DNA from 3 places in the Heyndrickxia sp. FSL W8-0423 genome. Region 3 is predicted to be linked to each of the others. Evidence: riboswitches for the same ligand, from Rfam matches in the RefSeq annotation. Region 3 holds a riboswitch; each other region holds the start of a gene.
The links. Region 3 has a riboswitch for thiamine pyrophosphate ahead of thiW (energy coupling factor transporter S component ThiW). Riboswitches for the same ligand answer to the same signal wherever they lie in the genome.
Positions count from the first base shown of each region.

Region 1: linked by a shared signal. The riboswitch ahead of thiT (energy-coupled thiamine transporter ThiT) and the one ahead of thiW (energy coupling factor transporter S component ThiW) in region 3 are both predicted to bind thiamine pyrophosphate.
Region 2: linked by a shared signal. The riboswitch ahead of MKY81_RS06605 (YkoF family thiamine/hydroxymethylpyrimidine-binding protein) and the one ahead of thiW (energy coupling factor transporter S component ThiW) in region 3 are both predicted to bind thiamine pyrophosphate.

Region 1 covers NZ_JBBPBE010000001.1:2,177,580-2,187,748, reverse strand. Annotated here, with positions in the region: gene MKY81_RS11080 (PBP1A family penicillin-binding protein) at 1-32, opposite strand, end outside; gene MKY81_RS11075 (universal stress protein) at 225-740, shown strand; gene MKY81_RS11070 (IS1182 family transposase) at 902-2,476, shown strand; gene thiT (energy-coupled thiamine transporter ThiT) at 2,577-3,152, opposite strand; TPP riboswitch at 3,288-3,392, opposite strand; gene MKY81_RS11060 (ATP-binding protein) at 3,603-4,709, shown strand; gene MKY81_RS11055 (hypothetical protein) at 4,772-5,023, opposite strand; partial or broken gene MKY81_RS21125 (YjcZ family sporulation protein) at 5,225-5,302, opposite strand; gene MKY81_RS11045 (GDSL-type esterase/lipase family protein) at 5,388-6,032, opposite strand; gene MKY81_RS11040 (serine hydrolase) at 6,204-6,992, opposite strand; gene MKY81_RS11035 (ABC transporter ATP-binding protein) at 6,995-8,002, opposite strand; gene MKY81_RS11030 (C40 family peptidase) at 8,018-8,920, opposite strand; gene MKY81_RS11025 (peptide ABC transporter substrate-binding protein) at 9,097-10,169, opposite strand, start outside.
Region 2 covers NZ_JBBPBE010000001.1:1,296,512-1,306,680, reverse strand. Annotated here, with positions in the region: gene MKY81_RS06645 (DUF58 domain-containing protein) at 1-592, opposite strand, end outside; gene MKY81_RS06640 (AAA family ATPase) at 595-1,551, opposite strand; gene nadE (ammonia-dependent NAD(+) synthetase) at 1,860-2,687, opposite strand; gene MKY81_RS06630 (nicotinate phosphoribosyltransferase) at 2,712-4,178, opposite strand; gene MKY81_RS06625 (cysteine hydrolase family protein) at 4,201-4,755, opposite strand; gene MKY81_RS06620 (energy-coupling factor transporter transmembrane component T family protein) at 4,884-5,639, opposite strand; gene MKY81_RS06615 (ABC transporter ATP-binding protein) at 5,614-7,272, opposite strand; gene MKY81_RS06610 (ECF transporter S component) at 7,278-7,856, opposite strand; gene MKY81_RS06605 (YkoF family thiamine/hydroxymethylpyrimidine-binding protein) at 7,871-8,464, opposite strand; TPP riboswitch at 8,561-8,671, opposite strand; gene MKY81_RS06600 (amino acid permease) at 9,298-10,169, shown strand, end outside.
Region 3 covers NZ_JBBPBE010000001.1:2,976,667-2,986,835, forward strand. Annotated here, with positions in the region: gene MKY81_RS15130 (ABC transporter permease subunit) at 1-433, shown strand, start outside; gene MKY81_RS15135 (ABC transporter permease) at 426-1,349, shown strand; RNA gene ssrS (6S RNA) at 1,469-1,664, shown strand; TPP riboswitch at 1,816-1,918, shown strand; TPP riboswitch at 1,978-2,078, shown strand; gene thiW (energy coupling factor transporter S component ThiW) at 2,192-2,713, shown strand; gene thiD (bifunctional hydroxymethylpyrimidine kinase/phosphomethylpyrimidine kinase) at 2,682-3,491, shown strand; gene thiM (hydroxyethylthiazole kinase) at 3,505-4,314, shown strand; gene thiE (thiamine phosphate synthase) at 4,304-4,909, shown strand; gene tenA (thiaminase II) at 4,949-5,638, shown strand; gene MKY81_RS15170 (hypothetical protein) at 5,726-5,890, opposite strand; gene MKY81_RS15175 (hypothetical protein) at 6,060-6,245, opposite strand; gene MKY81_RS15180 (amino acid ABC transporter substrate-binding protein) at 6,413-7,207, shown strand; gene MKY81_RS15185 (amino acid ABC transporter permease) at 7,223-7,906, shown strand; gene MKY81_RS15190 (amino acid ABC transporter ATP-binding protein) at 7,920-8,666, shown strand; gene MKY81_RS15195 (VanZ family protein) at 8,831-9,325, shown strand; gene MKY81_RS15200 (Dps family protein) at 9,622-10,071, shown strand.

The DNA.
Region 1 (10,169 bases), 800 kb from region 3:
ACAGCTCCACGAAATCGCTGTAACCATTCCATACTTTTCCCTGCCTTCAATTAGTTAAAATTGATACTACCTATTTCTAACGTAAAGCATATTATGTTAGGTAAGAAAAATCAATGAAAATTATTTTACTTTGTAATGTTTTTGTAATATAAGTCATTCGTTTGTTTGTTATTTGCACTGAATAAAGGGTATATAAGAAGTAATATAAATAGGAGCTGATGAATATGTATAAACATATTTTAGTTTGCTTTGATGACTCAGACGGCAGTAGAAAAGCATTGGAAATAGCAGCGGATTTATATTTATTAAATCAAGAATGCCAATTAAGTGTTGTCCAAGTAATAAATGGAACGACTTATTCGATAGACACGCCACTACCTGAAGATAGTTTAGGCAAGTCAGGATATACTGCGATCCCGCGTTCAGATGGTGGTGTATATGTCACACACCTTCCACTTGAACATTCAATTCAAGAAAATACAAAACATTTTATACAGGATGATGACCCCGATCTTCGAGCGGAAGTCACGGAGATTTTACAATCTAGAGGAATCTCTTTTCATTTTGATACGCTTTATGGAAAGACATCCGACAATATATGTGAATACGCGAATTCCAATCAAATAGACTTAATTGTCGTAGGTCAAAGTGAAGAAGGGATTTTCAAGCGGATTTTTCTAGGCAGCACGGAGGAAAATATTATTAAAAATACAACTAAAGATGTGCTAGTCGTTAAGTAATTAAAGGGGCTGGGACATAACCCACCTCTGAGATGAAAAAGCCGGTGGAAATTTACGACAAGTAAATTTTCACCGGCTTTTGGTTTTTTTACAATAAAATAAGGACCACTTCTGATAAAATTAAGTTACCACACCAAATAAAATCAGAAAGAAGGATCCTTATGTTTAAAAATTATACCATGAATCAATTAGTTTTGCCTTTAGATTTAGAAGTAAAGTTACAAAAAAATGATATTGCCTTCCATGTTCATCATTTAGTTGAAAGTATCCCTCATGAAGCGTTCGAACCATTTCAGAGAAATGATGGCTGTCCTGCCTACCATCCACGCATGATGCTTAAAATTATCTTATGTGCCTACACGCAATCTGTTTTTTCAGGGCGAAAAATTGAAGCCCTATTAAAAGACAGTATCCGTATGATGTGGCTAGCTCAAGGGCATGAACCAAGCTACCGAACAATCAACCGATTCCGTGTTCAACCAGAAGTGAAAAATTTAATTCGCCAATGTTTCGTCCAATTCCGTTGCCAATTAATTGAAGAAAAACTGATCGATCAAGAAGCAATTTTTATCGATGGTACAAAGATTGAAGCGAATGCAAATAAATTTACGTTTGTCTGGAAGAAGTCGATTGAGAAGTATCATCAAAGTTTAATTGAAAAGTCAAACCAGCTATATGATGAGCTTCTTGAGAATGAAATCATACCTGAAATCGAACGTGAAAGCGATGAACAGTTATCATTGGAAGAGCTCGCTCAATTGGTTCAAAAAGTGGATGATGTCGTAAACGAGTATGATAAACAAATTGAAGCATCATCGGATGTTCCAGAACGAAAAGCTTTAAGAAATGAACGCAAATATCCGAAAAAAGTGCGTAAACAGTTGATTGATTTTATCGTACGAAAACAGAAATACCAACGAGACCTTGAAATCTTTGGTACACGTAATAGCTATTCTAAAACAGATCCAGATGCGACATTTATGCGAATGAAAGATGATTATATGAAAAATGGACAATTGAAGGCTGGTTATAATACACAAATCGCAACGGAAGGTCAATATGCGCTTGCCTATGGATTATTCTCAAACCCAACAGACACACGTACGTTAATTCCCTTTCTAGATGAGATTGAGCAGGATTATTTCGAGTTACCGGAACACATCGTCACAGATGCAAGTTATGGTAGTGAAGAAAATTATAATGATATCCTTTTGAACAGAAAACGTGAAGCACTTATTCCTTATACGCTGTATATGAAGGAAAAAAAGAAAACCTACAAACAAAACCTATTCAATCCAGACAACTGGCCGTACGATGAAGAAACAGATACCTATACATGTCCAAACCAGAAACATCTTACATTTCACGATTATTCTGTCCGTACTGATCGTACAGGATTCCAACGGAAGTTTAAAATCTATGAGTGCGAAGACTGTTTGGGCTGCCCGTTCCGCCCCTCCTGTACCAAAGCAAAAGAAGGCAACAATCGAAAACGAATGGTGAATGAAAAATGGGAACAACAAAAAGAATATGTAAGAGCGAAGCTTTCAGAAGAGAAAACGAGTGCCATCTATCGAAAACGCAAAATCGATGTGGAACCAGTTTTTGGATTCTTGAAGGCTAATTTGCGTTTCACACGATTTTCCGTACGAGGAAAATCAAAGGTAGAAAATGAAATGGGCTTTGCATTAATGGCAGTGAATTTAAGAAAATACACTGCCCAACAACTAAGATAATAGAAGAATTACACGCAAAAAAAGAAAAAGGTGAATTTGAGTACACTCAAATTCACCTTTTTCACTAATTGAAGCTAGTTATGTCCCAGCCTCTTTAACTTTATTTTTTGATTTGGACAAGTCTTGGAGCAATAAATAAGATCATGACAACAAGTACTGAGCTTAAGACAAAATTGATCGACATATATGTTCCATTATAAATCAATGAATATAATGCAACCGGTTGTCCTTTCGGTGCATACGAACCGAAAAAGACAATACCTGTGTAGAAATGGGCAAGGAAACGTAATAAACTACCAAGAAAAACACCTAAGACAGTGTATGTAGTCCATTTTCCGATATTTCCATTTTCTATAGATGTTTTGATTTGCTTTGCAAAAATACCTGCTAAACCAATCACTGTAAAGGCGACAAAATAGTCGACAATCCCTTGTACCGGATGATAAAATACTGAAAATCCTGTTACAACTTGTAGCGTACCTAATATAAATCCAGTTAACAACCCGCCTTTTAAGCCCCAACGATAAGCCATTAAAAATATCGGTATCATAGCTAATGAAACGGATCCGCCTTCTGGCCAAATAGCCTTACAAATAAATGCTGAAACAAGGTCAAGCAAGTAAGCAAGTGCTCCGAGAACAGCAACTTCTACTAAAAACAATGTTTTTTTATTCATCTTATATTCCCTTCCTTTCTTTTCGTCTGAAGAGTGACTATGAAGGCTCGGAGGGAATGTAAAAACAACTGTATTGCGTTTTTTACACAAAAAAAGCAATACAGGACGGTTTAAGGAAATCGCTGCATTGCTTTCTATTCCATCAAACCACAGTCCCTGCGCTAGCATTATCTAACAGGTTCATAGGGTCAGAACTCATACGTTCACTCTCAGCCGATTTAGGCTCCCCTTGTGGGATTATATTTATTTAATAATACTAATTAACTATACTATTTTTTAATACCGTTTACAACTGATTTATCCATATTCTTAAAGATATTTATATGCTATTTTATGAAACTATAAGTACATTTATATAACTTTAACTTGGTATTATTTAAATATTTTGATATATTTTAGATGAAGAAATTTTTGCTAATTGTTATTTTGAAGAAAAGGGAGGTGAAAAAAATGATACCGCTTAGACAAGATATCGTTGCATTTTTTGATAAAAATATTGATAAAATTGTTGCGATTTGGAATGAACAATTGATAAACTCCAAGTCAAATCCTTTAAAATCCAAATTTTTCAATAAAGATACTTGTCATGATTTTCTTATTCAATCATTGTCAATATCGAAGGAAAAATTGGAGCACTTTTTAAAATCCCTTGCATCTAACTTTGCTAAAGAAAAACTTGATCAAAATATTGATTTAGGTGAAGTTACATATAATTTAAGTATTGGTAAATCAATAACTACTAAGTTTTTATACAATAATTATTTAAATGTAAACGATGTCAATGCCTATATTGACAAAATTAATTATGCTTTTGACAAATTATTGTTTTATGTTGTTACATATTATTCAAATGTTAAAGATCAAATCATTGATAAAAAAAATGAATACATAAATACAACACATCATGAACGTTTAACACTTTTAGGACAAATGACATCTAGCTTCGTTCATGAATTTCGTAATCCATTAACTTCTATTCATGGATTTGTGCAATTATTGCGTTCTGAAAATCCACAATTGCCTTATTTGGATATTATCTCTAACGAAATTGAGCAATTAAAATTTAATATCTCTCAATTTCTTATGCTATCAAAAAAAGAAATTGTGTCAATTGAAATGACCTCTTTTTCATTAAATGATTTAATTGAAGAAGTCTTATCCTTTTTGTATCCTCGTATTTTAGAAGTAAATGTTGATATCCAAAAACATTATTTGCATGAAATTAGCATTCATGGCTTTAAAGATGAAATAAGACAGGTACTTATTAATATTATTTTTAATGCGGTTGATGTACTGAAAAGCGTGAAGAATCCGATTATCCAAATTGAATTGGATATTACTGAAAACTCCGTTATTATAGACATAAGTAATAACGGACCAAAAATACCGGAAGAAATGGTTGACACTATTTTCGAGCCTTTCGTTACAACGAAGAAGAGCGGAACAGGGCTTGGTTTGTATGTTTCCAAAAATATACTTGAAAAACACGGTGGAACTTTAACTTGTCAATCTAATGACGATTGGACAACTTTTACAATAATCTTTCCAATATTATAAAAGGATGTATTCGTTGAAAAAGACTCCCTTTAAAATAGGAGTCTTTTTCAAAAGACAACGGCCTACCAGAAAAACCAAGGAAGAAGCGCTAAGCCAACTATGGCACCAAGTGCGACACCCCAGCCAAAGCCGCCCCAGCCCCAACCCCAACCATAACCGTATCCTCCATAATTCCTTTGTGGGAGTGGGCGTAAATAAACCATTCGATTATCAACTCGATGAATGATTCCTCTGTGCACTCTTCCATCACGCGTTCTTATTTCAACGGGCTTTCCAATATTTCTTGAACAAATATGGTAATGTGAAGCAGACATGTACTATTCACCTCCAAATATCCTTCCACACCATTTTATGGTCAAGTCACTTAATTGGAGTGGGACAATGGAGTAGGTTAAACGTTTGATTATATATAGAAAAGCGAAAGCGCCTTGGTCAGCCCCGACAAGCAAATGTTTTTCTTTTCTTAAAATAGGAAAAGTCCAGTCTTAAAAAAGACCGGACTTCTTTATTTTAACCTAATAAACATATGCTGCTCCTACAATGATAAGTAAGATGAACAATACTACGATTAATGCAAATCCTCGGCCTGCACCCCAGCCGACACCGTAGCCATATCCACCTACTGGATAACCACAACCGCCATACCACATAAGCTTCTCACCTCCTTTTCAAGTGAATTTATCCATCTTGTTCTCCTCTAATAGAGTCATAGCCAATTTCATGTAGCCGATTTGCAATTTCAATATGTCCTAAATGGTTTGGATATAAATTGTCACTAGTACACCAATTGTCCAATTTATCTTGTAAATGTTGCTGGAGATTTATCGTTTTTAAACATCGTCGATTTGCCCTACATTCAATATAGCGATTTATACGCTGTACCCATTTATCTGCTAAAGGATCATTAGGATACGGATTGTGCAAACCGAGAATAATAAGCATGTAGTTATCTTCTTGTTCCTCTTTCAAATCGCGTATCCCACGAATGATGTCATCAATTGTACTTCTACATTTTCTTGACTCATGAATAAACTCTTCTTCATTGCCCGTTTCATCATATTTTTTCTTTGCTGTTTGTAAATCTTGGTGTCCGGCAGATAAAACAATCATGTCACTTTGTTTAATGCTTCTCATTATATTTGGATCACTCAATGATTGGAGGATATCATTGGCATGATTATTTGCCGCTGCTACATTTGTAACAAACACCCTTTCTCTTAAATTCCGTTCTGCAAGACGTGCATGTCGATGTACAAAACTTGGAGATAAAAATGGTGCACCATGCCCTGCACATAGTCCGTCACCGATCGCGAGATATCTCATGTCACCCCTCCCTACCCATCAAAAGATAAATCCTTATTTATATTTATTCAGCTCTTTATATGTGGTAACTGTCCATATTAAAAATGGGCTTTCGTCTATAAACGAGAAAACAATTTAGAAAATTACGAAATAAAATAGTGTATCATAAAATGATACACTATTCCTGTATTGTTATTGAATTAAATAGTCATATACAGCCTTGCCGGTCCGAGCAATAATTTGTTTTCCCTCATACTGATTTTCTAATTGATCGATTAATACTGCCATAAATACTTGATCGTCATTATGCCTAATAATTGCAACATCATGTTCAACACCGGGAATTTCCCCTGTTTTATTAGCAACAAATACATGATCCGAATCCATCATTGCAGGTAATTTATCTTGAAATTGCTGTCCAGAAAGGATATTCAATATTTCATACGTACTCTTTGAAGTAAGGAATTGATTTTCCACGATTTCTTTTAGGAATATTACCATATCGGATGCAGAAGTAACATTATCTAGCCCCATATCCCTGGCCACATAATCCATTAATCTTCTTTCTAGTCTTGTATGATTGCATCCTATTTGTTTATTAAAATAATTAATCGTTTCCTGACCGACTAGATCAATCATCATATTTGTTGCCGTATTATCCGAAACGATAATCATTAATGTCAAAAGGTCTTTAACGGATAAAAGAGTTCCTTCTGTTAAATATTGAATAACACCTGATCCTCCCACTTTATGCTCAGGTTTCACCTCTATTTTCTCTTCTAAATCAATTTTCCCTAACTCCGCTTGCTGAAATGCAGCCATAATAATCGGAATTTTTATTAAGCTAGCAGAAGACATTTCGCGTTTACTATTTTTACTAATTATCGTCTCTTCGTTTATTTCTACGACTATGCTTACAATGCCTAACGATTGTTCGATAATCCCATCGATTTGTTTTCTTAAGCTTGCTACACTTCTCATTATCATGATCCCTTCGTAAGTAGTGCTTCTTTATTCATTCCGGGGTGATTATTGTATAAGTGACAAGCGACAAAATGTTCTTCTTCTATTTCTCTCCACTCCGGAATTTTCGATTGGCATATATCACTTGCTGCGGGACATCTCGTTCTAAATACACACCCACTCGGAGGATTTATTGGACTTGGTATTTCTCCTTTTAAAATAATTCTTTCACGCTTATCTTCAATTTCCGGGTCGGGTATTGGGATGGCTGAAAGTAATGCCTGCGTATATGGATGAAGTGGATTTTTATATAAATTACTGCTACTTGTTAATTCAACTAAATGTCCAAGATACATGACACCTATGCGATCACTAATATGCTTGACCATTGATAAATCATGGGCAATGAATAGGAAAGTAAGCTTTTTCTCTTTCTGAAGCTTTTTTAATAGATTTACAACTTGAGCTTGAACGGAAACATCTAAAGCGGAAATCGGTTCATCGGCAATAATAAACTCCGGATCTAGCGCTAAAGATCTTGCAATACCTATGCGTTGGCGTTGCCCCCCACTAAATTCATGAGGGTAGCGATTTGCATGCTCACGATTTAAACCGACATCCTCTAAAAGTTCATAAACCCTTTGACGTCGTTCTTCTTTATTTTTAAATAACCCATGCACTTCCATTGGCTCGGAAATAATCTCTTGGACTGTTGAGCGTGGGTTTAACGATGCATATGGATCTTGAAAAATCATTTGTATTTTTCGATTGAAGGCAAGCTGTTCACTTTTATTTAATAGGTGAATATTTTTCCCTTTATATAAAACTTCACCTTCAGTTGGTTGATATAACCTCATTATTAATCTTCCAGTTGTTGACTTTCCGCAGCCGGATTCTCCAACTAGTCCGAAGGTTTCGCCTTCATTTATATGAAAACTAACATTATCAACTGCTTTTAACCGTGCTCCTTTTCCTACTTCAAAATGCTTCTTTACATGATTAATTTCTAAAACTTTGTTTCTCTCCATATGTATACCCCCAAACTAGATCCAATAGCGACGTGCTGCACAAAGTTCTTTCTCGTATGTTCCGGCTATTTCTTCTATTACGATTGATTTTCCCGTATTCGGTGAATGAATCATTTCCCCTTCTCCGTAATAAATAGCGACGTGATGAATATGTCCTTTTCCTTCTTCATAAGCGAAAAATAATAAATCTCCCGGTTGAATTTGTTGAAGATCTACATCTATGCCTCCATCTGCTTGCTCATGTGCATCTCTTGCAATTATATAGCCGGCAGCGTTACACATTGTATAGCTGAATCCGGAACAATCAAAACCAAATCCACTCATCCCTCCCCAAAGATACGGGAGTCCGATAAATTTTTCCGCTTCACGAATAATGAATTCCCCATTCTGTCTAGGAGCCTCATTTATTTTAAAAATATGAATATCTTCGTTTTTCAAATAAGCATAGCCTGAGGGAACTTTAACTTTACTATATTCCTCTAGTGTTTCCACTATTGGTAATTTCGTTTGATAACTGACTTCCATCCACTTGTTACCAGGTTTTTCGTAAAGGGTGGCAGTAGGTTGGCAAACAACGGCTACTTGATCGTAATTATTTTCTTCCTCTTCTTTTTTTCTTAATTGGTTCAACGGAATCCATCCGGGGTAGCCGCGATCATCCTTCTTACTTGATTGACTTGGAATAACACAGAATGCCCAATCACCGTCAATCTCTATTACTTGAGCTTCTTCACCTAGTAGAACTTGAGATTGCACAAGGTTGTCATTGCATAGATCTAGCTTTGTTTCATAAGTTAATGAATTTAGCCATTTTGGGATATCTACTGGATTTGTAATGGCATCCACATCTATTTTTCTCGCTGAATCTTTCGATGTCCATAATGTTGCAACTGCTACATTTATTTGATATAGTTCCATATTCCCCTCCGTAGGTTTGCTTAATTTGAGGAAAAAACCTTATCAACTGATACGCATGATAAGGTTTCTTCCAAGTTTCAATAATCTACCACTCCATTTATTCAATGGTTGTTTTCGTAAAATTGTGTTTCGCGAGCTGAACATTGACCGTTCCTTTCCGCTACAGGCACTTGCTTCTACTCAATATATGCCCATTTTAATTCTAAGTAGCCAACTGGGTGACGAACAATGCCTTTTACATTGTCTTTTTGTAATGTCACTTGGTTGTAGAAATGAATTGGGATAATTGGCATTTCATCAAATAGGATTTTTTCCGCTTCATGCATCATTTCGAAGCGTTTCGTTTCGTCTGCTTCGTTCTTTGCATCTTTAATTAGTTGATCAAATTTTTTATTGCTCCAAGCTGTTCGATTCATCGTATGTCCGGTTTGGAAGTTTTCTAAGAAGTTAATTGGATCAGCATAATCAGCTAGGAATGAACTTCTTGATAACTGGAATTTAAATTTCTTCTGTTCTTCTTGGAACACATTCCATTCCATATTTGCTAGTTTAATATCTACGCCTAAATTTTCTTTAATCATCGCTTGTATTGTTTCAGCGATCTTTTGGTGGTCAGGACTTGTGCTATAAGTGAGCGTAATTGCCGGAAGTTTCTTATAGCCTTCCTCCTTCATTCCTTTTTCTAATAGTGCTTTTGCTTCTTTTGCGTCAAATTTAATTAAATCGCCACCCGCTTCACGGAAGTCTTTTCCATCTGGTTGGTTAAACCCATTTGAAACGAAACCATGTGCAGGTTTTTCTTTATTTTTAGTGACGAAATCAACGATTTGTTGCTGATCGATTGCCATTGCAAACGCTTTTCGAATATTAACATTTTGGAACGGCTCTAGTTTTAAATTGAAACGATAAAAATACGTTCCCGCTTGATCTTCAATTTGTTCCTTACCTTCTTTAAATATTTGTTCACTTGCTTCAGCTGGAATAGCAGAAGTATCTAATTCGTCATTTTGATACATTTGATATTCTGTCGTAGGATCATTCACCATTGCCCATGTTACTTTGTCTAATTTAACATTCGCTGCATCCCAATAGTTTTCATTTTTGGCCATTTCCATATTACTATCATGTTCCCATTTCGTTAATTTAAATGGACCATTCGCAACAAAGGTATTGCTTTCCGCAAACCATTTTGGATTGGCTTCAGCGACCTTTTGATTAATTGGGAAAAATGCCGGATTAGCAATGACAC
Region 2 (10,169 bases), 1.7 Mb from region 3:
TTCCCGCAACCATTGATGTATCATTTTGAATTTTTATTTGAGATGCTGTAGCTCCTTGCTCATATCTACTTTCAAAAGAGCGGTAAATAATATCCGAAAAGGCAGGATAAACTAGTATCGATTTCTCCAAAGAATAATCCTTTTCCTTTTCAAATAAGCCAATAGGATCGCCAATTTTGACATATATTTTATCAAAATGGTGTTCTCCTCTCGGTAAATTAGGCATACTGTACTCAAGTTGAATATGTTTTTTGAAACCTGGAAATACAATTTGCTTCCCATTCTCCTTAGAAAGACTTGAAGTGTTATTGATGATGAGAAAAAAGAGTGGGAATGAATATTTTCTATTTATTTTTATGACGACATTAAGATGTTCCCCGGCTAAATAAGTATCTTTATTAAATGTTCTTTCGATTACCAAATCTCCAAGAGGGTAAAAGGCAATACATAATGCATAGAGAGCGAAGGGGACAAAACTGAAAAATAGGAACCAGCTAACAAAGCCACCTTGAAACATGGCATAGGAGAAAGTTAATAGAATAAAAATAAGAAGAAGAATTAGTTTCCCCCATGTTTTTAATTTTGTTTTCATCATTATCTCACTGCCCTTTGAACGGGAACCTGTACAAATTTAATTACTTCTTTTACAATATCTTCTGCTGTTTTGCCGCCATATTTAACCTCGGATTTAACAATAATTCGATGCGAAAACACGAATGGGGCTAAATATTGTACGTCGTCAGGAATAATGAAATCTCGGCCATGTAATAAAGCATAAGCTTGTGATGCTTTCATTAATGCGATTGATCCACGAGGACTTACCCCTAGGTAAACATTCGTATGATTCCTAGTGTAATTTGCTAGTTCTACAATATATTGTTTAAGTGTTTGATCGACATACACTTCTTTTACTTCATCTTGTAATTCCACTAATTCGGAAAGAGTAATTACCGAGTCTAAACGGTCAATCGGTGCTTGTTTTTGTGTTCTATCTAATATATCTATTTCTTCATTTATATTTGGATACCCCATTTTCATTTTTAAAAGAAAACGATCTAACTGAGCCTCTGGTAAAGGGTATGTACCTTCATATTCAATCGGGTTTTGTGTTGCCATAACGAAAAACGGTCGCTCCAATTTCCTGGTATTTCCATCTACTGTGACACTGCTCTCCTCCATTCCCTCAAGTAAAGCGGATTGTGTTTTCGGAGATGTACGGTTTATCTCATCGGCCAGAATAATATTTCCCATAATTGGACCTGGTCTATATTGGAATTCTAATTCTTTCGGATTATATATTGATACTCCGATCACATCGGAAGGCAATAAGTCTGGTGTAAATTGGATTCTCTTAAAGTTGGCATTTACTGATTTGGCCAATGCTCTTACCATCATTGTTTTTCCAACCCCTGGAACATCTTCTAATAAAACATGCCCTTCAGCTAATAACGCAACAAGACTGAGTTCCGCCACATCTGATTTCCCAATCATTACTTTTTCGATATTATTTATAACTTGCTTTAATTTTGGATGAAAAATGGTATCTTTCATTCGAATCCCCCTATTATCTCTATCAATGTAGTCTGGAAAATTTTAAAATTTCTTATTATTTTTAGCATACTATGAATTGGGATGAAGAAAAAGAGTTGAACGAAAAAATTCCTAGACTTTTTCCTTTTTTTTATAGGGTTTTGAGAATAAACAATGGTCCGTTCCTTTCCGCTGCAGGCACTTGCTTTCTGCGGGGCTGGCGATGAGCCTCCTCGTCGCTCCGCTCCACTCTGTGCTTTTAATACGTTTAAAAAACAATTTTTAAAAGAACCTAATATAATAAAAAAAGAGCCCCTTAGGACTCTTTTTTATTTCCAAAAATCATCAAATATTGTGATTGGCATGTGTCGTTTATGTTCGGATTTTTGATATAGTTTTTCAATGGTTTGTTGTGCTTGCTCTGAAACCTTTTTTCCTTCTAGGTAATTATCAATTTCGTCATAGGTGACGCCTAATGCACTTTCGTCTGACAATTGCGGCCGTTCATCTTCAAGGTCAGCTGTTGGTGTCTTTAAGTATAAATGCTCTGGGCATCCTAGTTCTTTGAGCAGCATTCTACCTTGACGCTTATTTAAGCGAAAGATAGGTACGAGATCCGCTCCGCCGTCTCCATATTTTGTATAAAATCCTGTAAGGTTTTCAGCTGAATGATCGGTACCAAGAACAACGCAATTTTCCATGGCGGCAATACTATACTGTGCTTTCATCCGCTCTCTTGCTTTTTCATTACCTTTTGCAAAATCAGATAAGATAATGCCTGCTGCTTTCAATGAAGCTTCACTTGCATCGACAGCAGCTTTAATGTTTACTGTTATAGCTTTAGTGGGGTTAATAAATGTAATTGCATCCTCCACATCTGCTGCATCCTTTTGAACACCGTACGGAAGCCGAACAGCAATAAATTTATATTCATTATTCCCAGTTTCTTTACGCATCTCATCAATCGCTAGTTGCGCTAGTTTTCCTGTTAAAGTAGAATCCTGGCCCCCTGATATACCTAAAACAAATCCTTTAAAAAAGGGATATTTCGATAAATAATTTTTAAGGAAATCTACACTCTTTCGGATTTCCTCATGGGCATCGATTGTAGGACTCACTTTCATGTTTTCAATGATTCTTCTTTGTAGCTCATCCACTTCGCATTACCTCCATTATCTTTTTTATTTTTTCATATGGGCAATCTTTTCACGAACGTCCTCAATATTTTTAATTTTGTTATCCCAACATTTTTGGCTAAGATCAACTGGATATTCGTGGGGATTAAGTGAGCGTTTGTATTCTTCCCAGAGTAATCCTAAGCTTTCTTTCGTGTAGCCTTGTATTTCTTTTAATTCCGGTAATCGATAGACTAATTCCCCATTTACAAAAATATCATGTTGTAAATCTTTCGCTTCAAAATCAGTTACAGTTTTACTTATATATGTGTGCACGGGATGGAACATTTTTAGCTTTTCTTGAGATTGTGGATCTTCATCCTGCATTGCAATATAGTCACCTTCAGATTTATTCGTATTTGTATTAATAATTCGATAAACCTTTTTTAAACCAGGTGTCGTCACTTTTTGCGCATTTGATGAAATTTTAATGGTATCTTGCATCACTCCATTTTCATCTTCAATGGAAACCATTTTATAAACCGCGCCTAATGCCGGCTGCTCGAAAGCAGTGATTAACTTTGTCCCTACTCCCCACATATCAATTTTGGCTCCTTGGGACTTCATATGGAGGATTGTATACTCATCTAAGTCGCTTGATGCGACAATTTTCGCGTCTGGGAACCCTGCTTGGTCTAACATTTTTCGTGCTGCTTTTGATAAAAACGCCATGTCTCCGCTATCTAATCGAATACCAATAAAATTAATTTTATTCCCTAATTCTTTTGCAACTCGTATAGCTGCTGGGACACCCGATTTCAACGTATCATATGTATCCACTAAGAATACACAATCCCGATGGCTTTCTGCATATTTATGAAAAGCTGTATAATCATCACGATATGCTTGTACCATCGCATGGGCATGGGTACCTGAAACAGGGATTCCAAATCGTTTACCCGCTCGAACATTACTTGTTGAATCAAACCCGCCGATGTAGGCAGCTCTTGTTCCCCACACAGCAGCATCCATTTCATGTGCTCTGCGCGTACCAAATTCCATTAATATTTGGTCACCAACTACATTTTTAATTCTCGCTGCTTTCGTTGCAATCAATGTTTGGTAATTCACAATATTAAGCAAGGCGGTTTCAATTATTTGCGCTTGTGCCAAAGGTGCTTCCACATGAATTAAAGGTTCACTGTCAAAAACGATTTCCCCCTCTTTCATCGACCGAACGGTTCCTGTAAAGCGCATTTCACTTAAATATTGTAAAAATTCCTCATCATAGTTCAATTCTTCACGTAAATATTGAATATCTGTTTCAGAAAAATGAAAATCACGTAAGTATTCAACAATTCGTTCTAACCCCGCATATACTGCATACCCATTGTCGAAAGGAAGCTTCCTGAAAAAAACTTCAAATACCGCTTTTCGTTCATGAATACCGTCATCCCAATATGTTTTTGCCATATTGATTTGATATAAATCCGTATGCAGTGCAAAACCGTCGTCCTTATATAACTTTACCATTTAACCCCACTCCTTATTTACCCTAAAAGAGTACCTTCGCACCCAATGTATTTTTAAAATGTTCTAATGCCCATTGATGGCCTGTATCATTAAAGCTCGCCACAGCGTTCCCATGAACAACTATTTTGTATCCTTTATTATAAGCATCTACAGCCGTATGCAATACACAAATGTCCGTACAAACGCCACATAAATGTAGTTCTTCAATTCCACGCTCTCTTAACTTTATATCCAAATCCGTTCCGGCAAACGCACTATAGCGTGTTTTATCCATATAGTGTACATTTTCGTCATTTTTATGTTGTTCATACAAACCTTGTAAAGCTCCGAATAATTGACGCCCCTCTGTTCCTACTATATTATGCGGTGGAAACAGCTTTGCCTCCGGATGGAGTGTATCTTCTTTTTGATGACAATCGATCGCAAAAACAACATAATCACCGGAAAGTATAAAATCGCTTGTTAACTGGATAATTGTATTTTCAATGTCTTGACCTGGTTTCCCACACGTTAATTTACCATCATCTGCAATAAAATCGTATGTATAATCAATATTAATTAATGCTTTTCTAGTCATCACAAAACACCCCTTATTGGCAATCTCGACACTATTGTACTATAAATTCTTAAAATAAGTGAAAATAAAAACACCCATTTAATTACTATGATCATTTTACACAGCAATTAATGGATGTTTTTTAAAGTCTAAATCGTTTCAGAAACGTATTTAGAAATGATGAATATACCCACCATTAAAAGAAAAAACAGCACATCTTTTCCACTAACCTTCAACTCATGATAGAAAGTTCGATCCCTGCTTCCCGTGAATCCCTTTGATTCCATTGCAATTGCTGTTCGCTCTGCTTTTCGTATCGCACTTGCTAAAAGTGGAATGGTGTATTTTTTTAAAAGCTGTATTCTCCCTTTTATCCCTTTCTCCCAATGAACGCCTCGAATTCGATGGGCATTTCTAATAATCGTAAATTCATCCTTTAATAAAGGTAAAAACTGATAGCCTGCTAAAATTCCGTAGGCAAGCTTAGGGGGAAGTTTACATTGTTGAATCAGACTTAACATAAATTTAGTTGTATCTGTTGTTAATATAAACATTAAAGACAAGGCAGCAAAACAAAGAACACGTAATCCAAGTGCCAGTCCAGTATTCAGTCCGTAATCAGTAATCTCAAAAGGACCTAATTTAGCATAAGTGACGAAACTAGTATTACTTGGTGGATTCGAAAATATTGTTGTTGTCCACACATACCCAAAGGCAATGATAAAAAACGGTACAAATCGTATACACCATTTTTTCATCCCTACTTTACCAAAAAGAAATGTGATTAAGACCGTAAAAGACAAGTAAAGCAACGGAGTTAAAGGGTCAAATACAAAAGCTAAAAGGACAACAGAGACCAAAACGACAATTGCTTTTATACTAGGATTTAGTAACTGAAGCCGCAATTGGTTCACCCCTTATCCCATATGTATTCCAAATTGAATATAATAATGGATTTTCAAGGTTTGCTTTCTCCACAATTTCACTATTTTCTAAAAATAGCTCATGAGGTGTTCCTTGAAACACTACTTCCCCTTCGAAAAGAACGATGACTTGATGAGCAAATTTCGCCACAATTTCCATATCATGAGTCACCATCAACGCCGTCATCCCAATGTTCACTCTCGATTGAATAATTTTCATCATTTCATTCGTCGCTTTCTCATCCTGTCCAAAGGTTGGCTCATCTAAAATAAGGAATTCCCGTTCATCCACTAGCATCGTAGCTACACTTAAGCGCCGCTTTTGCCCTTGACTTAATATGAAGGGATTATGATCCTTTAACCGAAGTAAACGAAAATCTGAAAGAATATTAGCTACCTTAGAATCGATATCTTCTATTTTTTTCATTCTTGGACCAAAGGCTACTTCATCAAATACTGTATCCGCTATAAATTGATGCTCCGGATTTTGAAAAACGTAACCAATTGAATCCAACCTCACCTTTTCATCCAAATCTTTGAACAATTTATTCCCATAGAAAATCTCCCCTTGCTGTTCCTTAAGAAGTCCCGCCAACATCAAAGTTAATGTAGATTTACCCGCACCATTCGGACCTACAATCGCTGTCCATTCACCCTTATTTATTGATAAATGGATATTTTTTAAAATTTGTTTCTCCCCCCGGGAAAAGGAAACGTGTTTCATTTGGATTAACGGCGGTGTTGGGAAATCATTTACTGCCTGTAATGGAAAAGAAGTGTCTACCTCATCTAACTCTTCCATTAATTCATCCACTGTTAATGGATAAAAGTTTTCTCGCACCTGTTGACCGAATAGTGTCACCTTTGGGAGGCATATTCCAAGATCTTTCATATCATCAAAATGATGAACCAATCCTTTTTTCAATGAACCATCGTACATTAGTTGTCCGGATTGTGTAAAAACAAGGGTGCGATCAATAAAAGGAACCCAATAATCAAGTTTATGCTCTATGACGATGAGAGAAAAATTCATTTCTCTTTGCAATCTATCAATCGTTTCAGCAAAATCTTTTGTTGCCACCGGATCGAGCAAAGCAGTAGGTTCATCTAAAATCATCAATTCGGGTTCCATTGCCATCACACATGCAAGTGCCAGCTTTTGCTTCATTCCACCTGATAGGGTAGAAATATGAGCTTGTCTATACTTCTCTAAACCAACTAATGAAAGAGACCATTCTATTTTTCGTATCATTTCTTCTTTAGGTAATTTTATATTTTCTAAGCCGAATGCGATTTCATCCTCTACAGTGAGCATACAAAATTGGGAATCAGGATCTTGAAATACGACGCCAATTCGGCTGCTTAATTGTCCTGGTTTATAAGACTGAATCTCTTTCCCAGCATATTTAATACTCCCAGTCCTGTCCCCTTCAATTGAATTTGGAATCAGCCCGTTTAAACAAAGTGCTAACGAACTTTTGCCGGAGCCACTTGGTCCTAATAATAGAAGTTTTTCACCTTTATTTATGGAAAAGGAGATATTGTTTATAATCGATTGCTCCTCATAAGATAATGAAAGATTCCTAACTTCTAATAAAGGTTCCCGTATCTCCATTTCAATCACGCTACTTTTCTCTTTTTCATCTCTTTGCCTAATGGCATTCCATTAAGCACTCCTGTTTTTGCCAATCCTTCACTTATATACTTACCTAATAATCCCGCAAGGAGCGCACCAGAAACCATTCGTATCGCTAGCATGGATAAAACATACGATGGTGATAGTGTTGCAAATCCAGAGATAAAATACCCCCAAGCAAAACTAAATATCGCTGAACCAACTCCGGCAAGCATTAACACCCATGTTGAATAACGCTTCCAGCCAGTTGCGGCAAACACAACCTCAGCCCCTAAACCTTGGATCATTCCAGAGATTAATAGTCTTGGACCAACTGCATTCCCTATTAAAATTTCCACAAATGCGGCGATCGTTTCCGCCAAAACTGCTGCACCTGGCTTGCGAATAATATTTGCAACAATGATAGAAACGATAAACCATATCCCAAATATCGGTTCATAACCGATCGGTCCGACTAACCCAAAGAAAATATTCCCTACTTGGGTAAATAATAAATATACGATGGCAAAGACAATTCCTAACACTGACATCACAACAATTTCCCGCAGACTCCATTTAGACATCACTTTTTCCCTCCTTATTTCTTTTTCCTCGAAGGACTATTCGCCGAAATATTGACTGTCATTGTTACGTGCTTAACTTTTTCCTGAGTATAATTAAATGCATGCTCGAGTGTTGTAAACACATCATGCGCATCGCCGTCCAATCTGCTGGCATAGTGAATTCCTCCAGTAAATGTGTTTTGTTGTTTGGCGATATCCACAACATCTGCAATGATTTGCATATAGTTTTCATTATTCATCGGATATAATGCAAATTGGGTAGGTGCTTCAAGATGAATATTTTCAACTTTTTCCTTATTCATCCGAATATCGTCCTCGGACATATACACGTCTCCATCTGAATCCCCTGGACATCCTATTGAAAATGTTCCATTTAGTACTACATGTTTTTCAGTATTAGCCGCAATTAAATAGATAGCTTTTGCAACGTCAAACACATGCTCCATTTTCCCACGGATTACTGTACTAATATCATCCGTTTTCACCCATACTTTAGTGGTGTCGACCCGTTGAAGCGTAGATAAAATAATATCTACAAATTCATCCGCCATCGGATAAAGGGAAAAACGAAAACCTACAATTCTACTTGTTCCACATACTTCTGTCATAACCATTCTCCTCTCTTTTTTTGGAGAATAAAAAAACTGCATCTCTTGGAAGATGCAGTAGTATACGAATAGATGCAAATCAATGAATGATTTTACACCAATACTACTACACTTCCCCACGCTAGTATTATCTAGATCGGGTAATAAGGGATCGGAACGCACTTCCACGTTCACATCTCAGCTTTTTCAGCACCCCTAGTGTAGATAGGTCATATGCAGTTTTATTATTCGCCCTTATCATACATGACAAAAAATCATGTGTAAAGTTACTTTAGCATTATTTGTTTATTCTCAGCATACCAAACTATTCTAGGAAAATATCCATAATGCAATTTCATTCAACAAAGTGATAAAATATACAACTTTCTATTTCCATTCTTTCCGGTTTATGATATCTTTATATAGTTATTAATATAATTTTTTATTTATAAATATCCATTAATTTTATTCGAAGTTGATTGGAGCGGAAGGTGCTCGCTTTCCGCGGGCGGTTCGGGAGCCTGTTTAGCTCCGGCGGCTATCGACTAGCGAACTTCCGGTCACCTCCCTACGATAAGTCATCATCGATTCGTCCTTTAGGACTCATCGTGATTCCTTTATCTCAGTCGCTGCCCTCCAGTTCGTACGTCGATAAGCAAGCCGCCTATGCTTTTCGAACTCCTCGGCGCTTATCGCGCCTGCGGGGTCTCCAGTATACCGTTTTTCCCGCAGGAGTCTCGCACCTTCCGCTCCAATCAACAAGACGTCAAAATCAAGATTGAACTTTAAACAAAGCCATTAGTTTAAACATGGTTATTTTAAGGGTATGAATGGATTACGGAGGGTTTATATAGATGGAGAATCAAAATGGAGGATTACAACGTAGTTTAAAAGCACGACATTTGACGATGATTTCATTAGGTGGATCCATTGGTACCGGGCTGTTTCTAGGAAGCGGATCTGCTATTTACCAAGCAGGACCAGGCGGCGCACTGCTTGCCTATATGATAATTGGTGTCATGGTGTATTTTATTATGACGAGCCTTGGTGAACTAGCTTCTTTCATGCCAACAAGTGGGGCATTTAGCACCTATGCTACCCGCTTTATTGATCCAGCACTTGGATTTGCATTAGGGTGGAACTATTGGTACAGCTGGGCGATCACACTTGCGGCAGAACTTTCCGCATCAACATTAGTCATGAAATTTTGGTTCCCAGATAGTCCATCATGGTTATGGAGCGGACTTTTTATCTTGATTATTTTTGGACTGAATATTCTCTCTGTTAAAGGCTATGGCGAGGGTGAGTATTGGTTCTCTTTCATTAAAGTTGCTACCATCATTATTTTCATTATCGTAGGTATTTTAATGATTTTAGGTATTATGAAAGGCGATGCCATTGGCTTTAAAAACTTCTCAATTGGGGACGCTCCCTTTCACGGTGGCCTACTAGCAGTTATTGGTGTGTTTCTTACCGCAGGATTTTCTTTTCAAGGAACAGAAATTGTCGGTGTAGCTGCAGGTGAAAGTGAAAATCCGAGAGAAAATGTGCCTAAAGCAATCAAAAGTGTATTTTGGAGAATTCTTTTATTTTATGTACTTGCAATTCTCGTTATAGGTTTAATTATTCCTTATACAACAAAAACCCTGCAAAGCGAAGACATCATGGTCAGTCCGTTTACGTTAGTGTTCAAAAAGGCCGGACTCGCATTTGCCGCATCATTAAT
Region 3 (10,169 bases):
TGTAATTACGTTGTCCCCATTTTCCGATTCAGTCAATCTATGGTTTCCGATTGCCATCCTTTCATTAATGCCAACATTTTATTTATTTAAAATGATTTCTGCTAGATATATAGAAATAACCGGATTGGACTACATAAGAACAGCCGTAGGCAAAGGACTGAATAGACACTATATTAATAGCCGGCATATATTGAAAAACTTAATTCCTTATATTTTTGCTGATTTAAAAAAAGCCATATCATTTACAATAGGAAATTTATTTATTATCGAATATTTGTTTAATATAAAAGGATTAACCATTTTTATTTTTGATGATTATCAATTTCAGAAAGTCTTTTTATCATTATTAATCTTATTGACCATTGCAACTCTTTGCTATTTGTTTATCAAATTACTTTTCTATTTTATTGAGCGGGTGTTTATCAATGCATGAAAAAAGAACATGGAATCCATATTTAATCATCAGCGTAATTATGGTATTTTTTTTATTCGCAATATCAATAGTCGGTCCATTGTTTGCCCCACATAAATTAACAGACAGTATTACGATTTATCAATATGGGGAAAAAAATATGGCATTTCCACCGCTAGCCCCCTTTACATACAAAGAATATCCGTTAGGAACAGACAAATGGGGATACGATTTACTTACATTACTAATTTATGGTGCAAAATATACTGTCTTTATTTCAATTTCGATTGCCTTATTAAAAATTGCTCTTGGTTTAGGAATTGGATTATTTACAGGGATAATGAAAAAGAGGCTCCACATTTGGGAGTCATTTGAACATTCTTTATCGTATATTCCATCGTTTTTAATCATTTATTTCGTTTTGTGGCCGATTTCTTTTAATCCAACTATTAAGCCTATATCATTAATCGTATTATTTATCATCGTATCGACCATAATCGGATTTCCGAGTGTAGCCGCATCGATTCGGGAAAAAACGATACAAGTGTATCGCTTGCCTTTTATTGAAGCCGCCATTACGACAGGGTCTTCAAAATGGAAAATAATTAAGCGCCACATCATTCCACATTTAATAGAAGATATTGTTATATTATTTGTTCTCGAAATTGTTACCGCAATCACTGTGATGGGACAATTAGCATTATTTAATATTTTTATAGGAGGAACGAAGCTAGAAACCTCACCAACTTTATATCATTCGATTACGAAAGAATGGGCTGGTTTAGTAGGACAGGCAAGGGATCATTTGTGGGGAAATCAGTTCGTTCTTTTCATTCCATTAGTATGCTTACTGTTTGCGATTGTATCATTTCAACTTTTAGCCGTTGGATTAAAAAAACATTATAACCGCAGATATCAAACAAGTCAGTGGATTTAGACGACCATCCTTAATAATTGCAAAATAATATTGCAAAGGAATTCATAAAAATGAGGTAGTTTATTATTCCAGTAAATCATTTCACTTGAAAAAATGATAAAAATAAAGTAATATAACAATACAAGCTGCATTGTACGTATTGATAATAAAGTTTTAACCTTTAAGCTGTAACAGGGAGTTTTATATTGAAACTGGAATGACAAGCTTTCGCCTACATGGCATGGAAGACAAGCAAGAACGTTTCTGCAAACACCCACTTTGAGGAGTGGTGGTTTAAAACTTTCTTAATACTCATACGGCAAAGGCGGCCTTATAAATGACAACTTCCAAATCAGTTTCCAATCGGGAACTGGTTTTTTTATACAGAGAATAATGTATGGAATTATATAATAAGAACCAAATTTTAAAAAGGAAAATTATCCTTTCTTTTTATCTAATTTATGCTAACATATACATAAATGAATAATTTTATCGCTAGGGGAGTCTAAATAAGACTGAGACAGAGATGTTCTGGACCCTTTGAACTTGATCCAGTTTATGCTGGCGTAAGGAAGTGGGAGTAAGAGATATAATCAATTCTGCCCATCTAACTGCTTACGATGGGCTTTTTTGTGTACAATTTCATAATTTTTTCTGCTAGGGGAGCCATAGGCTGAGAGATATCATTGATTGAAACCCTTTGTACCTGATCCGGATTATACCGGCGTAGGGAAGCGGTCTAAATAGCTATTCTGTATTTTCTAGTTACAGTTGTTATTGCCGCTTTCTATTGAGGAAGGCGGTTTTTTTGTTGGAGAAAGAAAAGCTTCCTCACAAAAATCAAATGATGGAGGTGTGTAAAGATGAATAAGTTAAAAAAAATGACGATAACTGCAGTTATTATTGCGATAACTACTTTAATAAGTAATATCGTTTTTATCCCAGTGGGATTTGCAAAAATTTTCCCTATCCAACATATGGCTAATGTATTAACCGCTATCCTATTGGGTCCGTTTTATTCAATTGCACAAGCATTTATCGTGTCAATCATCCGAAATTTCACAGGAACCGGCTCCCTATTTGCTTTTCCCGGAAGTATGATTGGTGCATTTCTATCAGGCTATTTGTTTATGAAAACAAGAAAGCTTAGTTGGGCGTTTACGGGTGAAGTTATTGGAACTGGCATTCTTGGGGCACTCGCAGCATATCCAGTAGCAAGGCTACTATTAGGAAAGAATGTAGCTTTATTTGGATTTATCCCTTCATTTATAGTTAGTTCCTTTGCAGGAGCACTAATTGCCATATTTTTAATGAAAGTATTATTACGAAATCAAACGTTTGGAGGAATCATTCATGAAAACAGCACTTACAATCGCAGGATCTGATTCAGGAGGTGGAGCTGGGATCCAAGCAGATATTAAAACATTTTCTTCCTTAGGTGTGTTTGGAATGTCGGTTATTACTGCAGTTACCGCCCAAAACACAATGGAAGTAAAATCTGTACAAATGATTGATTCACAAATAATCAGTGATCAAATATCTGCTATTTTCGACGACATTCATGTTGATGCAGTTAAAATTGGAATGCTCGGAACAAAAGAAAATATTGATGTGGTTGCAAAGGAATTGAATATATACCGTACAGAGCATATCATCCTCGATCCAGTCATGATATCAAAAGGTGGTCACCATTTATTACAGCAAAATGCGATAGATGCGTTAAAAGAAAAATTGCTTCCAATGGTGACATTAATTACACCTAATATACCTGAGGCTGAAAGTTTAACAGACAGAAAGATTTGTACGATTGAAGACATGTATACTGCCTGCCTCAAATTACAGGAACTCGGTGCCAATAAAATTTTATTAAAAGGTGGCCATTTAGAAGGGGATCCAAATGATTTATTTTTTGACGGACATCACTTTACATGGTTGCCAGGGAAGAGAATTCATACGAAAAATGTTCATGGAACAGGGTGTACGTTATCTTCAGCTATCACCGCTTTTGTTGCTCAGGAAGAAACCCTGTTGAGTGCAGTTAAGAAAGCAAAAGATTATATTACAATAGCAATTCAACATAGCTTAGAACTTGGCAGTGGACATGGTCCAACAAATCATTTTTACCATTTATATGAACGTGCTGGACTAGTAGACAATAAATAGCGGAGGGATTCCAATGGAAATTTCAAAAATGACACGGTTAATTTCATTAGTAAAAGAAAAAAAACCACTTATTCACCATATGACAAATGTGGTAACTATAAATGATTGTGCTAATGTCACACTTGCAATCGGAGCTTCACCAGTAATGGCTACAGAGATTAAAGAAGTGGAAGATATGATTCAACTAGCTGATGCACTAATTATCAATTTAGGAACGATTCATGATGTTGTTTTCGAATCTATGCTACATGCAGGGATTGCTGCTAATAAGAAAGGAATTCCAGTTATATTGGATCCTGTCGGTGTTGGCGCAACAAGTTATCGAACAGAACGATCTATGGAACTATTAGAAAAAGTAAAGATGGCTATCATCCGTGGGAATAGCAGTGAAATACATACATTAATTGGTGGTACAGGTGGAACAAAAGGAGTCGACGCGGGTGAAGGATCTGTACCATCGATTGAAATAGCTCAGCAAGCTGCCAACGCTTTCCAATGTGTTATTGGCATAAGCGGCAAAGTAGACGTTGTATCAAACGGAAGTAAGAACTATTATCTATCAAATGGGGATGAAAGATTAACAAGAATAACAGGAACAGGATGTATGTCTACTTCACTCATAGGCAGTTTTTCTGGCGTAACATCTGATTATTTAGGTGCCGCCATCACGGGAATGTCAATTATGTCACTTTCAGGGGAACGTGCAACGAAACACTTGGCAACAGATGGAGGAATTGGAACATATAAAATAAAGCTGATGGATGAAATCTATCGAATGAATGAGGAAGTTTTTGCTAAAGAGGTGAAAATTCATGAATGTTAATTACAATCTTTATTTAGTTACCGATGAACGAACCCCAATAGGCGAACTTTTATCAATTGTTGAAGAAGCTGTGCAAGGTGGTGTGACCATCGTTCAACTTCGTGAAAAGAATAGCGATGGACTCACATTTTATAAAAAAGCAAAACATTTAAAAGCGTTGTTAAAAAGCTATCAAGTGCCTCTAATTATAAATGATCGTGTAGATATTGCGTTAGCGGTAGGAGCTGATGGTATACATGTTGGTCAAGACGATATACCGCTTTCTGCCTTAAAGCGAATAGTTCCCAAGTCAATGATTATTGGTGTGTCTACGCAAACAATCGAGCAGGCCCAATTAGCTGAAAAAATTGGAGCTGATTATATTGGAATAGGGTCTGCTTTTCCAACTAAAACAAAACAAGATGCAACTGTGTTATCTATGGAAACCTTAAAAGCAATTAAAGATTCTGTAAATATACCAGCTGTAGCAATCGGAGGAATAACATTAGATAATTTTCATCAATTAAAAGAAATAAATTTTTCTGGAATTGCGGTAGTTTCTGCAATTATGAAGGCAAAAAACCCAAAGGAAGCAGCGAAAAAACTTTTTCAGTAAAAAAATAAATTTGCAATGTGCAAAATAGAGAGGGAGAATATGACAATGACGCAAGGGAAGCTATTTACCGATCGATTATATAGAAATGCTCAACCCATTTGGAATAAAAATCATCAACATCCATTTGTTCAAGGTATTGGTGACGGCTCTTTACCAATTGAACTTTTTGCTTATTATATGAAACAGGATTATGTGTATTTAATTGAGTATTCGAAGTTATTTGCAATAGGTACTCAAAAAGCAAAAGATTTACAAACAATGCAAAAATTTTCCCACTCATTACACTCAATTCTACATTTTGAAATGGACTTGCATAGAAAATATGCTAAAGAATTTGGGATATCTGAAGAGGAATTAGAACAGGTAAAACCAACACCTATAAATCTAGCTTATACAAATTATATGGTAAACGTATCACTAAATGGGTCATTAGCGGAAGTAGTTTCTTGTTTGCTTCCTTGTGCATGGGATTATTGGGAGATTGGTAAGCTTTTAAAAAAACAGCATCACCATCAAATAAAATCAAATCCGTATTCACATTGGATAGAAACTTATTCATCAGATGAGTTTGGATCGGTTGCCCTTTGGTTAATCAAGTTAATGAATCAATTAACTGAAGGAACTCGGGAACATGAACTGGTATCCTTAGAGAAACATTTTCAAATGACATCTCGCTTTGAATATATGTTCTGGGATATGGTCTATCACCAAGAAGAATGGCCATTATAAAGTTGTATTGTATGTATTTTTAATTCGTTAAAAAAGTTGAATTTATGTTTAACATTGATATGAAACAGCTAGGGGATAACCCCTAGCTTATTTTAGTTCTCTTCCTGTTGCTCCAATTGCTTTATCGGTATTTGATTGATTATTATATTCCGGATCTGGATTTAATTGTTTTTGGTCCGTATCCTTTCCGAGATAACTCGACTTATGCTTTTCTTGTAGTTTATGAAATTTTTCGAAATTTTGATTAACCAAAGTTTGTCCCTCCTTTTGATTTATTTTCCTTTGATATGTAAAAAAGTATGTAAGTTAAATAAGATAAAAAAAAGTGGGACATCCCACTTTTTCAAGTAATGAAAAATATATTGATAAGTCCGTATAAAAAGAAGCTTGGGCACCCTCCATATTTTATGAAGGAAAAGGTTTATACATTCAGTTTTCCTAGTAAAGCCATAATTGCTTTAACAATTAAGACGATAGCGAACAGAATAACGGCACCTGCTCCAATGAATTCAACTACTGTAGCTAATGTCCCCGTAACCACACCAAGCAGACTTAAGCCAAGTAACGCAAATCCTGCAAGTATTGTAGCTAAAAACAATTGAACCATAGTTAACCACCTCCTTGTCATATTATATGTACAAACAAAAATAAGTGTGATTTTTAGAAGTAAAATTAATGATTGAACATACTTCATAATAGGCAAGATGCATATCCCTTTTTGCATAGGGCAAAACTACGAGAATAAATGATAAATACAAAAATGAGGGATGCTTGATGAAAAAATTACTATTTACACTCATAATTTTAACCTTTGCAATAATTACAAGTTCTTGTGGGACAAACAATGATAATAAAAACGAGCAAAAAAACCTTTATGACAAAATTAAAGACAAAGGAGTCGTAAACATTGGAACGGAAGGGACCTATTCACCATTTACCTATCATGACCAATCTGGAAAGCTTACAGGTTTTGATATCGACATTGCAAATGAGGTATTTAAACGATTAAAGATAAAACCTAAATATATTGAAACAAAATGGGACGGTATGATTGCAGGGTTAGATGCGAAACGTTATGACTTAGTTGCCAATGAAGTAGCTGTTCGAACGGATCGATTGAAAAAATATGATATGTCAGATCCATATATCGTCTCGAAAGCTGTTTTAATTGTAGGAAAAGATAATCATGACATAAAAACGTTAAATGACTTAAAAGGAAAAAAAGTAGGGCAGTCATTAGATAGTAATTATCGAAAAATTGCAGAAGACCATGGTGCAACAAATACGGTTGTAGATGGATTCAATCAATCAATTGATCTGATCACTTCAAAACGAATTGACGCAACAATAAACGATAGTCTTTCTTATTTAGATTTGAAAAAACACCAACCCAATTTGCCTATAAAAGTCGTCTATGAAGAAAAAAATGCGACGAGTAATGCTTTTCTTTTTCGGAAAAATTCAGATGAACTAGTGAAGGCTGTAAACGGAGCACTTGCAGATATGAAAAAAGATGGTACCTATTTGAAAATTTCAAAAAAATGGTTTGGCACAGATGTGTCGAAGTAAAGGGATCGATTAAAGATGTTCACAGATGAATCTACCATCCGAATACTCGGAATCCTGCGTGATTCCTTTTTTCCTATACTAAAAGCAGGCATATATTTTACTATTCCTCTTTCAATCATTACATTTATATTAGGAACGGTACTAGCATTTCTGATAGCGATTATTCGCATTTCTACAATTAAACCATTAATCTTACTCGCTAAATTTTATTTATGGATTTTTAGAGGGACCCCTTTACTCGTTCAATTGTTTATCCTTTTTTATGGATTGCCTAAATTAGGGGTTACGTTAGATCCGTTTCCTGCAGCAATCATCGGCTTCACCTTAAATGTGGGAGCATATAGTTCCGAAATTTTTCGGGCATCCATTTTATCTATTCCAAAAGGCCAATGGGAAGCAGCATACTCAATAGGGATGAAGAAATCCCAAGCGATGAGAAGAATTATATTACCACAAGCAATGCGTGTATCCTTGCCACCTTTAGGGAATTCTTTTATCAGTTTAGTGAAAGATACGTCACTTGCTGCAACGATAACTGTTACTGAAATGTTCCAAAAAAGTCAGCAAATCGTTGCTGCCACTTATGAGCCGCTTTGGCTATATATAGAAGTAGCTTTCATTTATTTACTATTTAGTACTGTGTTATCGTTTGGTCAATCTATGCTTGAAAGGCGATATAATCGAACGGTAGCAAAATAGTGGGGGACGAAGAATGATTTCTATCCAACAATTGCATAAACGTTTTCATGATTTAGAAGTTTTAAAAGGGATTACACTTTCAATCGAAAAAGGGCAAACTGCTGTTATCATTGGACCATCTGGTTCAGGAAAAACAACTCTTCTTCGTTGTTTAAATCTATTGGAGACTCCAGATAAAGGTTCACTTTCGATTGGAAATCGAAAACTGGAATTTCAAGAAAATAGAAAGATAAAGCTTCAAGAAATAATGGCTATTCGCAAACAAACAGGTATGGTTTTTCAAGGGTATAATTTGTTTCCGCATTTGACAGCACTGGAAAACATCATGGAAGGACAAGTTACAGTATTGAAACGTTCAAAGGCAGAAGCAAAGCAAAAAGCATTAGGATTGTTAGAAAAAGTAGGGCTAAAAGATCGTGGTGACATGTATCCACATCAACTTTCAGGTGGACAGCAGCAACGTGTTGGGATTGCACGAGCAATGGCGATGGATCCTGAAGTCATATTATTTGATGAACCAACATCCGCCCTTGATCCTGAGCTTGTTGGAGAAGTGCTAAAAGTTATGAAAGATTTAGCAAATGAAGGAATGACTATGGTAGTTGTCACGCATGAAATGCAATTTGCACGAGATGTTGCCGATCAGGTGATATTTATGGATCAAGGGATAGTCGTTGAACAGGGCACTCCTAATGAAGTGTTTGGACAATCGAATAATCCTCGTCTTTTGCAATTTTTAAATAAGGTAAATGCAAGGTAACAATCCCAGCGGTGATGATATACATATCATTGCCTTTTTTTAATAGAATTTATGGTAATTACCGATTTTGTGTAAAAAAGAGAAAAAAATCGTCTATAATAGGTAATGCATCATTTTGTAAATGATACATACATTTTAGTAATAGAGAATGTTGGGGGAGAAAGATGTTCCAAATCATTAATCTTAAAAAGGTAAGAAAAATACTTAAAATCATTTTTTGGCTTATTTTTTTCGTTTATTTTTGCTATATGTTATACATTCTTTTCTTAGGTCGATATCGGATACCTGCAACACAAGAAAATTATAATATAATCCCATTTAAAACAATAAAAATGTATATTGATTACTATGACCATTTTAATTTTACTATTTGGTTTTCCAATCTATTCGGAAATGTTCTTGCCTTTATGCCGTTAGGTTTTCTTGCTCCTTTATTAATTAAACGATTGAACGGATTTTTAAAGGTTCTATTTTTATCATTTTTCACCACAGTCATTGTTGAATCGATCCAGCTAACCTATCATGTAGGCGGTTTTGATGTTGATGATATTATTTTAAATACAATTGGTGGTGTTCTAGGCTACTTAGTGTTTTTGCTTGTTTATACGAATATTAAAAGCCTTAGTAAAGGACACACCGAATTTACAAATATTCGGTAAGTATAAAAAAGATCATTGGACTCAAGAATATACATTGAGGTGAGTAATTTTGAGTAAAAGTAAAAAGAATTCTACTCCGAATCAAAATAAGGCGAAACCAAAGGCAAACATAAGACAGCCTAATAATCCTTTACCACAACCAAAAGATTATGAAGAAATAGAATACTAAAGAACAATAAAAAGGCGATGTAGAAATCGCCTTTTAATTATTTTAAAAAACAACAATAAGTAATGTTGGGTAAAAAATTTTATTTAGGAGAAAATAAATGAAACTATAGGAAAAAGGAGAAGTTGTCGTGTCTAATCAAAAATTAATCAATTTCTTAAATCAAGAATTATCTAATTTCTCTGTAATGTATATTAAACTTCATCGCTACCATTGGTTTGTACAAGGAAGACATTTTTTCCACTTACATAAATTATTTGAAGAATTATATACCGAAATGGCAGCAGATATAGATACACTTGCAGAAAGAATTCTTGCAATTGGGGGAAAGCCATTAGCAACAATGAGCAAATTTCTAGAAGAAACGACTCTTGTTGAGGCACAGGCGGATGACAAGGAAAATGAGCTTATTTCTCAATTAATCAGTGATTATGGGCAAATGGTAAGAGAATTGAATGAAACAGGAAGAAAGTTAGCTGAAGAGCAACAAGATCAACCGACAATTGATTTGTTAAACGAATTACAAGGAAAATTTGAAAAGCATATTTGGATATTTAACGCTTATCTTGCTTATGAATAATAATTAATTAGCAAAAGGAAAGAAAAGAGGATTACTAATCCTGTTATTGGATGAAAATATTATATTTCATCCAATACTTTTTGGCTTTATGCAGATAA